DNA from 3 places in the Cohaesibacter gelatinilyticus genome. Region 2 is predicted to be linked to each of the others. Evidence: riboswitches for the same ligand, from Rfam matches in the RefSeq annotation. Region 2 holds a riboswitch; each other region holds the start of a gene.
The links. Region 2 has a riboswitch for cobalamin ahead of CRO57_RS05010 (DUF4198 domain-containing protein). Riboswitches for the same ligand answer to the same signal wherever they lie in the genome.
Positions count from the first base shown of each region.

Region 1 (4,154 bases), on a different contig from region 2:
TCATGGGGATAGCATTTACCAAAGTCTGGCAGGCCAAGGGAGCCGAGAAGTTCAGACTGTTCTTCCTTGCTCATATCGCCACGATTGGCACAACGCACCGCCTGCTTCCATTGCACGGTCAGACGCTTGAGTGGATCAAGACCGGCTTGCGGATTTTGCGGCACGAAGGCAAAGCCCCGATCAGCCGAACGAACCGAGCGATCATTGACAAGTTGGATCATTTGATCAGCAAAGATCATCTGCCCGCTCGTTGGTTTGGCTGGCTTATAAAGCCCCATGATGCAACGAAGAAGGCATGACTTCCCTGCCCCTGATCCCCCGACGATGGCAACACATTCGCCATGCTGCACATCCAGCGAGATGTCTGATAGGACAATCTGTCCGCCAATATTGGCGGACAGATTGCTTACGCTCAGAAGACTTGAGTTAGTCTTTGACAAGATCCAGCTCCGGAGATGCGAGATAGGTCTCGGCTGGATGAATGCGATAACCTTTCACCTTGCCGTTGCCGACAGAAACCTGGGTTTTGTGGAACAGTGGAATGATCGGCAGATCATCATTGATGATGGCCTGAGCCTCATCATAATAAGGCTTGGCTTTCACCGGATCGAACTCGGCCCGAGCCTTTGCCAGCAATTCATCCATCTTGGCGTTGGAATAGCCGGAATAGTTATAGCCAGCACCGGTCTGAACCAGAGTGCTTGGGAAATAATCTGGATGGCCCTGAGGCGCGGTACCCCAAGCCTGAAGGTTCATCTGGATCTCGCCAGCTTTCAGTGCATCATTATTGGCACCGAATTCGCCGATGGCGATTTCAACGTTGAGGCCCAACTGTGACAGCATATGCTGGCTGATTTCCAGGGTTGGACGCAAGGCTGCGCGGCCTTCGTAGGTGCGCATCTTGATGGTGATATCCTTGCCATCCAGCTCACGAATGCCATTACCATCACTGTCCTTGATGCCAGCGTCATCCAGAAGCTTTTTCGCTTTCGCAACATCATAAGGCAGTTTGACATCGCCATTAACCCAAGACTTCATATTGGCCGGGAAAATGGAATTGGAGGCACTGCCACCGACGCCAGCAAGGGCAGCTTCGGCAATCACGTTACGATCCAAACCAAGAGAAATGGCCTGACGTAGAGCCTTGTTTGATAACACACCGTCGGCAACCCGTGGCATGAAGAAGAAGAGGCGCAGGGTCTCGCCGGAGAATCTCTGACCCTCATCCTTTTTCGTCAGCTCGGCAAATTCCGGCTCGGAATAGTTGGTCACCAGATCGATATCACCCGCTTTCAAGGCTAGCGCAGCGACGGAAGCGTCGCTGATCTTGTCCAGCTTGATGCCATCCAGCTTCGGCTTGCCACCCCAATAGTCAGCAAAGGCACGGGTCACATATTGCTTGTTGGCCTCGGCTGAGACAAAGACAAAAGGACCCGTACCAATGATTGGCATGTCCTTGGTGCCTTCTTTCAAAACCGCCGCAGATGGCTCTGTCAGGGACCAAAGGAAAGCAGCATTTGGCTTCTCGGTCACGAAATGCACGGTCTTGTCATCGATAACCTTGATTTCCTTGATGCCAAGCAACTTCCAAAGACGCGCGTTATGAGCGGAATGATCCTTTTCATTGAGCTTGTCGAAGGATGCCTTCACATCCTTGGCAGTCATGACGCTACCGTCATGGAATTTCACATTGTCACGCAGCACCACTTTCCATTCGGTAGGCGAAACATTTTCATAAGACTGCGCCAGACGTGGATATTGCTGCATGTCATAAGACAGGCCAATCAGGGTTTCAGACACACCAGCCCGGTTGCTCAGCCAACCGTTCTGGCGCGCACGTGGATCTGGAACCGAACTGGTAGGGCCAAAGGGGTAGCCAATGCGCAGGATTTTCTCGCCCGCTTGGGCAGCATCCGTCAGCAAAGTGGAAGAGGCAGTGAGTGAGAGGAAACCACAAGTGGCAAGCGCAAGAAGCGAGCGGCCGGAAACGATGTGTTTCAACGCATTACTCCGTAAATTGGTTGGAAGAAGACGAAAATTAGAAACGTTACGTTATAACATAACAAATATGAGGAGCCAGTACTTCTTTTCCTTTTCCCGGTTCAATGCCAGCAAACAAGGAAAGGCATACAGGATCTGATGCAGCCACGCACAGCCAAAGGCAAGACATGACGGAAGAACAACCTCTGTTAAATCAGAGATTTAAACCTCAGATCGACAGCCATGAAGCCGGGAAAAGATCTTTTGAGAAGGCAAACAAAACCACAAGCGACACGCTCGCATCCCTTTGTTTGCAAAAGGGGATAAACCATCAAATTGCTCCTTCTACGGACAACCCCGTCCGATAGTATCTGGGCCCTCGATGGCAGGTCTCCTGACTTGCGGATTAATGCATCCTCACCTTCCCAAGCTAGAAGCTCAGTGGTCCTTGGAGGATACCTGAACGCACACTCAAAATGTGTAGACCAAACACATTTTGAGTGTGCGTTCTTGCCGCTTACAGTTGCGGGGGCAGTCACGGAATTGGCGCCTAATGGCTACACCGCACCGTGTTCCCTTTTCATGCTGATTGTCCGATAGACGTTCAGCAACCATCAAGGCGATGATGGCTCCATCATCACGGGAAATCAATGGTCATTTTCGCTTATGGTCAGATTGCCACAAAACCGAAGGCTCCGCACGCCCGCTTGTTCCACCGCAAGCATGCAGAGCTTGTTCATTTCAGATCTAGATTTGGATATTTGCAATCAGTCAGATTTTCTCTCTGACTTATGGGGTATCGCACGCAAAGTTGCTGCGCCCAGCGCAGACTTCAGCACACCGCCCACAAGGAAAGGTGTGACACCAACAGCCATGGCCTTTTCAACACCAATGGAAAGCGAAAGCCAAAACGCACCCAAAGTCAGACACAGCACCGTACCGATAAGCATGGCAATGAAGGCCAAAATCACATTCCGACCATTCCAGCCACGCTGAACAAGCCAGCCAACAAGCATTCCGCAGATAGGAAATGCAAAAAGATATCCTGCAGTTGGTCCGGCGAAATGGGCAAGACTCCCCGCACCTCCAGCCAAGACAGGCAACCCGGCTGCGCCTTCCATGAGCCAGGCAATAATGGTAATGCCTCCCATACGCCAACCATAGAGTGCACCGACAAGCATCACCCCATAGGTTTGCATGGTCATTGGGACAGGATACATGGGAACTTCGATCCGGGACATCAGTGCCAAAAACATGGTTCCAAAGACAACTGCTGCTATCTTCCAAAGAAGAGAACGATTTTCGAGATTGAGAGGGCTGAGGACAGATCCAGCCGCGCTGAGATTTGCGTCAATCATTGGCTTTTCCTTAAATTATAGATAAAATTTACCTCTATCGATAATTATCCTCTACAAATTCGACCATATTGCAAGGGATTATGAGCCAATTTTCAAAATTATCTCTAATTATTCAAATTTATTGCGCAAATTATCTATATATCTATAAATTCAGTTTAATTTTATCTATAATTTTGACCTTCAGATCTTTATTCTATGCCCTGGATATCGCACATGTCTGGCCAACAATTGTACTGCATGATCAATATCGCGATTGCGCAGGGCATTCAGGATGGCATGATGTTCCCTATTGGTTGGCATGCCCCATTCCGTGCGCCAGCCTGCAAACAAAAACCGGGCACTCGTCAAATACAGATCATCGATAGTCTGTAATAGCCTCGGCATGCCACATGGCTTCAGAAGGACACGATGAAACCGCCGGTTTGCTTCTTCCCAACTCTGGACATCTCTGGCATTATCCCCGTCCAATATGGCTTTTTCCGCAGCATCTATAATGGCTTGAGTGAAGTGAGGAGCAGCATGACGCAAGGCCAGAGCTTCAAGCGATGCCCGCATCTCGGCCACCTCACGCACATCGTCAGCGGTAAAACCCGAAACCCTCACCCCACGACGGGGCTCACTTTTTGCCAAACCCCGTTGCTCGAGCCGTCTGAAGGCCTCTCGCACAGGCACATGGCTTGCACCAAATTCTTCAGCAATGTGATCTTGCAGGAGTTTGGTACCAGGTTCAATTTTGCCTGATATGATCCGGCTGGCCAGTTCACGGCAAATTTTGTCGGCGAGGGGTTCTGATTTGGTGGTCATGATATTTTATAG
Region 1 covers NZ_OBEL01000007.1:169,116-173,269, forward strand. Annotated here, with positions in the region: gene CRO57_RS21840 (ATP-binding cassette domain-containing protein) at 1-440, opposite strand, end outside; gene CRO57_RS21845 (ABC transporter substrate-binding protein) at 427-2,001, opposite strand; cobalamin riboswitch at 2,348-2,611, opposite strand; gene CRO57_RS21855 (biotin transporter BioY) at 2,748-3,338, opposite strand; gene CRO57_RS21860 (GntR family transcriptional regulator) at 3,519-4,142, opposite strand.
Region 1: another riboswitch for cobalamin. It lies ahead of CRO57_RS21845 (ABC transporter substrate-binding protein); the one in region 2 lies ahead of CRO57_RS05010 (DUF4198 domain-containing protein).

Region 2 (4,154 bases):
TGCCCGCCATGGTGAAGGGAAGCATCACCAGCATGAAGATGATGAAACTATCCATCATGGCCACGCGCTTGATGGTGGGGCCGACTGGTAGCCTGGCTTGGCTCATCAGGGCAAAAGACAGCACCAAAGCTGCTAGAAGTAGAGGGATACTGGTAAGCTGAACGAGTGTGATAGCATAGGCGCTAAGAGCCACAATCCGCACACGCGGATCCAACCGACGGATCCACATATGGTCAGTTGGTAACTCATGCCCTGTTATGTCATAGGCGCGGCCAGCTTGCTCCAGTATATCACTCATCAAGCGGCCTCACTTTTGTTAGAAGAGCTGCCATTTGTCTTCATCTTTTGAGCTTCCCGTCTGGCTACCACATAAAAGCCAATGCCGAATAGGCCTATGATGTACCCAATCCCACCCAAAATGGTCTGAAGATCATTCTTTTCCTTGTAAGCCGCAATTTCTTTACGAAGCGGCTTGGTTTCCAATCGCACGGCCATGCGCAATTCGGACTTCAAAGCAGCCACCTCAGTTTTCACTGCAGTATTGATCATCTGCATCATTGCATCATTTGCAATGACCTGACTGCTGGAGCTGATTGAAGAGCCTGTATCACCAACAGGTTTGACCATGGATGCTTGAGTTGCTGAAGGTTTCGCTGCGTCTTCAATTTGAGGAAGCTCGTCTTCAGCCATGCGATAGACAGCGACATGCCCTTGGCCCAGATCCGCTCTGAAGGTCAAGGGAATAAGGCTGGTCGGTGTGAAGCGAAAAATGCCTTCTTCATCTGTCTTGGTCTCGCCGAGTTTGTTGCCATCATCATCCAAGACTTCGACCACAACATCCTTGGCCATGTCGCCATTGGAAAAGCCAATCTCGCCTTCAACAGCGTTTCCTTCGGCGTAAGCCGAGGCAATCACTTTATGGGCAAATGCGGGCATGGAACTGATGGAAATAGACAGCGCCAAAGCAAGGCCGAAAATTATTTTGGAGAGAAGTCTCATGACCGTTCCTCCGTATCAACTTGTCTCATATTGAGTTGGCTCATCACCTGAAAGAGCTCCGGCTTGACCGTATAAATCAGATAGACAGCGGCTGCGCTCAGCAATCCTTCAATGACCATCACGGGAATATGTGCCAGGAACACAAGCTTTACGGCAGGGATGAGGGATTCTTCTGACAGCGCCAACGAGATGCCAACGAATAATGTTGTCAGAGAGATGGCCAACGCTCCAGCCAATCCGCCAAAGATTGCTGCCATGACTGCTGAACTGGCTCCAATCACGAATGGACGGAATAGCAACCCGACAATAACGGCAGGTCCGGCGATATTGACTGCATTTACACCCAATACGGTGATGCCACCAAAAGCAAAGAAGATTGCTTGCAATAATAGACCGACAAACAGCGCAGGAAATGCCGCCCACCCCAAAATCAGTCCGGCGAGACCATTCATGATCAGATGAACGCTGGATGGCCCAATAGGAACATGGATCAGGGATGCAACAAAGAAAGTCGCGCTTAAAACACCAGCAGCAGGGATTAGATCCATGTCCAGTTTGCGCAATCCAAGTCCGAGGCCTGCAACAGTGAGGACACCGCCAGCAATGACGACATCATTGGTCAAAGCTGCATCTATGATATGCACGGGCTGTCCTCTCCGGTATCTGGTTGCGGGTACGAGGGGTGGCGAACCACCCCTCAAGCGAATTATTTGACGTCATAAGCGCGAACCCAAATGACGGCATCTTGGGAAAGCTCTTTGCCTTCATGTTCTTTTTTCGGACCAGAGCCAAGGGCTGCAAAGCCCCAGAATCCTGCCTTTGGAATGCCGAAAGAGAAATAGCCATTCTCATCGGACAGAGCAACAACAGCGCCGCCTGGCATAGGGCTGGCCTTTGGGTCTTTGGGGCTGTTGGTTTCCATATTTGGCTCTGCAGCCATATATTCGATCTCTATCTCAGCGCCGGCAACAGGCTTGCCCTCAGCGAGAACGCGACCGGTAAAGGTGGAGCCTGCCAGAATATTGGTTGGTTTGTTCAGCGGTACAATTTCGGTAGCGAGACCAAGTGGTTCTTCCCAACCGGTTGGAATACCACCTTTGTTCAGGAAACTCTTTGTCAGCTGCTGAATATAGATGTCCTCACTCCCCTCGTAATAAGGAGTAGGTTCAACCACTATGATATAATCACCGTTGCGTTTGATCTTTGCCGTGGCATCAAAGGCCTTGGCTTCATTGCTTGCGCCCTTGAATGTGATCGGCTTCAGGCTGTCCATCAGATCGATCTTCTTGCCTTTATGCATCATGTAAACGGCTTCCGGCTTTGCCAGATCCATCACATGACCATTTTCAAACGGATGCCAGAAGATCAGTTTGAGCGGAACATCGCCTGCGCGCTCCAGATTCACCTCTGGGGTATAGGCCAGAACAAAATGGGCAGAAGAAGAAGAGATTGAGAGAGCGAGGGCGGCAGTTGCCAGACCCAGTTTTTTCAAAAATGTCATTTTGCCTCCAACGAACGAAGTCGCATTATTTGGAGACGCGAAAGGCTTTGAACGATTGGAGAGGAGAGGGATGGAGGGTGGCTTTTGACTTTACCAATTTCCATCTTTGTCTCGTCACCTAACGCACACCCCGGCGTCTTGATAGAGAGAGTGCTGTCTTGCAACAGCCGCACCAAAGATGGCAGGTCTCCTGGCTCGCGGGTCTTGGCGCGGGATGCACCTTCCCAGCCTTAAATCAGGCCAGTGGCATTCGCATCCTTTGCTCACCGCTTACAGTTGCGGGGGCAGCCATGGATTCGGTCCCTTCTGGGTACGCCTCACCATGTTCCCTTTTCATCACCTCACCACTCTCGGGGGAGGCAAACCATCTGTGTCACAGTTAAAAGCTGATCCCTTCATTGTCAACCAGATAAATGGTTGCAGGTAATGAAGGAAAAAGTTTGCAATCTTTTCATATGAAAAGACTTTTTTAAGTTAAAATTCAATGCCTTCCTGAGCTTTTACGCCTGAGCGGAACGGGTGCTTGATCAGTGTCATGTCGGTGACCAGATCTGCAATTTCAATCAGCTCATCTTTGGCGTTTCGGCCGGTGATGACAACATGGGTGTCTTCGGGTTTTTCGTTCTGCAGGAAAGAGGTCACTTCATCGATTGGCAAATAATCATAGCGCAGAACGATATTCAGCTCGTCCATCAGAACGAAGCGAATTTCGGGATCAAGGATAGCCTTCTTGGCTTCTGCCCAGGCTGCTTCTGCATTCTCGATATCTTTCTGCCTATCTTGTGTTTCCCAGGTGAAACCTTCGCCCATGGCCTTGATGGTCACCAGCTCAGGGAATTTCTCCAGAACGGCCTTTTCGCCACTATTCCAAGCACCCTTGACGAACTGGATGACGGCAATCTTGTTGCCATGGCCAATCTGGCGGAAGGCCATTCCGAAGGCGGCGGTAGATTTGCCTTTGCCCTTGCCGGTATGAACAATCACCAAGCCTTTTTCGATGGTTTTGGTGGCCAGGATCTTATCTCGAGCTGCTTTCTTCTTTTTCATTTTTTCTGCGTGACGAGCATCTTGTTCTTCCGGGGTCATGTCTTTTGTCATGATGCGACATCCTCCTGTTTGTTTTGGTTGCTGGCAGTCTGCAGCATAAAGGCAGCGCTGTTGGAACGTGGGGTCCAAAGACCGCGATCAATGGCTTCCAGAAAACGATCAATCATATCATCATAAGCTGGCCGATTCTTTTCCATCAGGAAATCCCTAACGGTCTCATCATCAATATAGGCGGAATAAAGTTGATCGAAATGATGGTCTCCAACAGCGTTTGTTGTGGCGGCAAAGGCAAACAGATAATCGAGCGTCGCTGCCATCTCAAATGCGCCTTTATAGCCGTGCCGCATCACTCCATTTATCCACTTGGGATTGGCTGCGCGACCGCGAACCACGCGCGCAATCTCTTCATCTAAGGTGCGAATGACCGGTCGCTCGACACGAGAATGGTCATTGTGATAGATTTTGGGAGCAGACCCTTTCAAGGCTTCCACGCTGGCGGAAAGCCCACCTTCAAACTGATAATAGTCATCAGAATCGAGAAGGTCGTGCTCACGGTTGTCCTGGTTCTGAACCACCGCATCGACTTGGCCGAGGCGGGCTTTTAGCT
Region 2 covers NZ_OBEL01000001.1:1,121,407-1,125,560, forward strand. Annotated here, with positions in the region: gene cbiQ (cobalt ECF transporter T component CbiQ) at 1-298, opposite strand, end outside; gene CRO57_RS05000 (cobalt ABC transporter permease) at 298-999, opposite strand; gene cbiM (cobalt transporter CbiM) at 996-1,643, opposite strand; gene CRO57_RS05010 (DUF4198 domain-containing protein) at 1,706-2,500, opposite strand; cobalamin riboswitch at 2,664-2,884, opposite strand; gene cobO (cob(I)yrinic acid a,c-diamide adenosyltransferase) at 2,975-3,598, opposite strand; gene cobN (cobaltochelatase subunit CobN) at 3,595-4,154, opposite strand, start outside.

Region 3 (4,154 bases), on a different contig from region 2:
ACCGACCATCGCAAGTCCGGCCCCGACCATGGCGGCTAGAAGCGCCCGTGGGAAACGAATATCCCAGACAATGGCCTCTCGCCCTTTGGACCAGAATGGCTCAACCAGCTCGGGGAAGGCGCGACCGGCAAGTATGCTCCATACCGTACCAGTGGGGATTGACACGGCCCCGACGCTGATTGAGACCGAAACCGAGGCAATCAACAGCAAACCACCCAGCAACAGGGACAATTTCAGCCGGGACTGGTAAGTCGATTTATGGTGCGGAAAACCCCTCTCAACTGCCTCGGTCATTCCTTAAGCTCCCCGGAAAGCCTTGGCCAATTTCTTGATGGCCTTGATGTTGCGAGGGCCGGGCGTTGCTTCCACATAATCCAGAACAACAAAGCGATCATTCTTCACCGCATCGAGATTGGCAAAGGCAGGATTGTTCATCATATAGGCGCGCTTTTCTTCGGCGGTGACCTTGCCGTAATTGACGATGACGATCATTTCCGGGTTGGCCTCGACAACCTTTTCCCAGCCGACCTTGGTCCAGCTCTTCTCCACATCATCCATGACATTGCGGCCACCTGCGGCCTCGATCATGGCTGTCGGCATGGCGTATTTGCCTGCAGTGAATGGCGTATCTTCACCACTGTCATAGACAAAGACACGCAATGGGGTGTCAGCGGTTTTCAGCTTGGATTTGAACTCGTCCAATTCAGCCTTGTAGCCATCAACCAGTTTCTGCGCCTTGTCTTCGACATCAAAGATACGGCCCAAATTCAGCAGATCATTATACATATCCTGCATGGAAACCTTGGCTTTCTCGCCAATATGGATGCAGCTTTCGGTCAACTCGTAAACCTTGATGCCAAATGGCTCCAGGGTTTCTGGCGTCACTTCACCGCCAACCTTCATGCCGTAATTCCAGCCAGCAAAATAGAAGTCGGCATCGGCACCGATCAGCACTTCCTTGGTTGGATATTTTGGGGACAGCTCAGGTAGTTCCTTGATGCCTTCACGCATTTCTTCATCCAGTGTTTTCCAGCCGGAAATACCGGTGAAACCAGCCATGCGGTCGCGCAGGCCAAGCACCAGCATCATCTCGGTCAGATTGACATCGTTGGAAATGGCGCGCTGTGGCGGAGTATCAAAGCTCACAGAGCGATCACAGGACTGAACCTTGGTCTCGGCCATGGCCGCACCGGACAGAAGGGTGAGCGCAAGCGCAGTTGTAGCAAGAAGTTTCATGGGGTGTTCCTTTTATAACGTGTTCCCGAAAAGTTGAAGCACTTTTCGGACAAGAATTCGTTTCAAAACAAAGTCTTAATTCGCTCCATACGATCTCCGAGATCGCAAGAAGCGAATTAAGAAGGCAGATGAAAAGTGAAATGAGAACGGTCACTGACGCTCAGATGCTCAAGGCGCGCCGAGACCGAGAAAGAAGAGGAGACATGCTGTTCTGACAGCACCTCAAACGGGTCGCCATAGGCCAGCATTTGCCCGTCCTTCAGCAACAGGACGCTATCGCACACCTCAGCTGCCATATTCAGATCATGCAAACTGGTGACGATGGTCAGATCCAGCTCCCGGATCAGCGAGACAATTTCCAGCTGATGGCGGATATCCAGATGGTTGGTTGGCTCATCCAGTATGAGAAGCTGTGGCCGTTGGGCCAGAGCCCGCGCCACCATCACTCGTTGCCGCTCACCACCAGAAAGCGAGCCGAACAAACGATCCTGAAACCCTTGCAAACCCATCTGCTGCAATGAACCATCAATGATGTCACTGTCCCGCGCACCGGACGAGGCAAAGCCACGCTGATGCGGCGTGCGGCCAAGGGCAACAATCTCACGCACGGTCAGCGCAAAGTCTGTTGGCTGTTCCTGCAACACAGCTGCCACCCGGCGGGCCGCCTGCCTTGGCCGCAGCGACCAAAGATCCTCGCCACCGACATAGATATTGCCGGACAGCGGACGATTATAGCGATAGAGCAAACGCAAAAGGGTGGATTTGCCCGCGCCATTGGCCCCGATAATGCCAAGGGTCTTGCCTGCATCCAACGAGAAAGAAAGCGGATGCAGCACATAGGGAGCGCGTGAGCCGGGAGCCCAGCTCACATTCTCCACCACCAGATCAGAGGAACTCATGCAGCCAATACTCTATTCAGCACATCCTGGGTTTCCAGAGCCAGCATGAAGGCAGGCACTTCCACCGGCCGGGGGGGGCCTTTGGCACTGTTCGGCGAGCCCAGAATTTGCCGGGCCAGACCAAGCAATTCATCCAGATCCTGATCCATGTCGACATCGCCAAAGACAAAGGTCTCGTCCTTGCTGCAATGCCAGCCAATCGTGCAGGGCTGATCGCTGCATCTGATTTCAGCAAAGCCCGAAGTCGAAAAATCATCACCGACAATGGCATGAGCCTTGCCGACCGACTGCGCCAATGTCAGCGCAAAAACATAGCTGGCCTCGCATACCTTACCGGTATGTCGACAGGGAATGGAAGATGAGAATGGGTAAGAAATATGCCGGTCCATAACGCCCTCCGCGCAAATGCGGGGGCGGAAGCAAGACCGATCATGTCAAAGGCACATATATGGGCCAGATTTGGCATCTTCAGGCTCCTTTCCGAGGCACCCCGCCCGGGTTGAGTGAACAAGAAGATGGCAGGTCTCCTGACTTGCGGGTCAACGCTCAACCAGCCTTCCCGGATCTTCACTGACGATTGGGTCAGCATCCAGTGGTCTTCTGGTCTTGCTCTCCGCCTACAGTTGCGGGGGCAGTCACGGAATTGGCGTCTACAGCGCGTCCCCGAAAAGTTGCAGTACTTTTCGGACAAGGCCTCGCGATAGAATAAAATTCAAAGCATTTCTTATGATTCAGCAATCGTCAAAAGTGCTTTGGATCTACACCGCACCGTGTTCCCTTTTCATCCAGAGGCCCGCTTGGCCTCTTAGAACCATCGCCATGAATAATGAGCAGCAAGTTCAGAAATAGCAAGCCCCTCATTTGGCATGAGATGTGGACAGAAGATTTCTCAGAATAAAAGCAATGACATAACAGACAATCCACCAATGATTGAGATCAAGGCAGGTACGGAGAGCAAACCAGCCCACCAAGTGGCAAGACATTTGGCTTTCCTCTATAGTCAAATGAAGCAAAAACAGATCGGGATATATCATGTTGAGGTTCTTTTTATACTTTCTGAGCTTCGTATTTCTCTTCGGGCCCGTCATAATCTGGGCGCTCCTCTCGTCCATGAGCTGTGCCTATGTCACCAGTGCGCAGTCTTGCAGCATCCGCTGGAGCAGCTTTCTGGACCCTGAATTCTATACGCTTTCAATCTGGCCCTGGCTGATCGGTGCCCTTTGCCTCTATTTCGCGATGCGCAAACCCCAAACAGATCCGGCAATAAAAAATCACATGGAATGAATTCGATTGCCCGACTCAAATGTTCTTGTTATGTTTCTCTTAACCGGGGAGAATATTGCAAATGACAAGCGAGCAATTTCAAACACATGTGAAAGAGCAAATCGCCCTTCTGAATGAGGGCAAACCCTTGGAGGCCTTTGATCGATATTTTGCATCAGACGGCATCATGTTTGCCAATGGTCTGGTCTTCGCCACAGGGGCAAAGGCCTGCCGCGAAAAACAGGAACCCTATATCGCATCAGCGCGCTCCATTGACGGAAGGATTCTTGATCTGGTGATCTCGCCGGAGAAAAGCGTCTGTGCCTTTCGCAATCGAACATCCTTCACCACTCATGAGGGCAAGACATTTCGGATCGATGGCGTATGTTGGCAGCGCTGGCAGGATGACAAGATCATCGAAGAGCATTATTTCGAAGGAGAGGAGATGCACAAGATGATCCATAGGGGCATCCTGAAATCACCGCAGAATTTTGTCTGAAACCAGCCCTCCCGCCTGAACGACACAGAGAGCTTTCCTTCCCGGCACTCAAAACCAAAACAGATCAAACTTTGCAAGCAAGGCCGCATCATCACTGCCTTGGGCTTCCCTTACCCTCATGCTGTCAGTCCCCAAAGCAGAGAAAGTTTCTGAAAAGGCTTTTCTGTATGTCATAAATTTGACAAAAAATTTCTGTTTTACAGAAACAAATTATCATATAAACCAATATAAAAGATGAATTGGTCAAAGATAAGGTG
Region 3 covers NZ_OBEL01000007.1:95,341-99,494, forward strand. Annotated here, with positions in the region: gene CRO57_RS21510 (FecCD family ABC transporter permease) at 1-294, opposite strand, end outside; gene CRO57_RS21515 (ABC transporter substrate-binding protein) at 298-1,236, opposite strand; gene CRO57_RS21520 (ABC transporter ATP-binding protein) at 1,353-2,135, opposite strand; gene CRO57_RS21525 (hypothetical protein) at 2,132-2,524, opposite strand; cobalamin riboswitch at 2,636-2,966, opposite strand; gene CRO57_RS21535 (nuclear transport factor 2 family protein) at 3,481-3,897, shown strand.
Region 3: another riboswitch for cobalamin. It lies ahead of CRO57_RS21525 (hypothetical protein); the one in region 2 lies ahead of CRO57_RS05010 (DUF4198 domain-containing protein).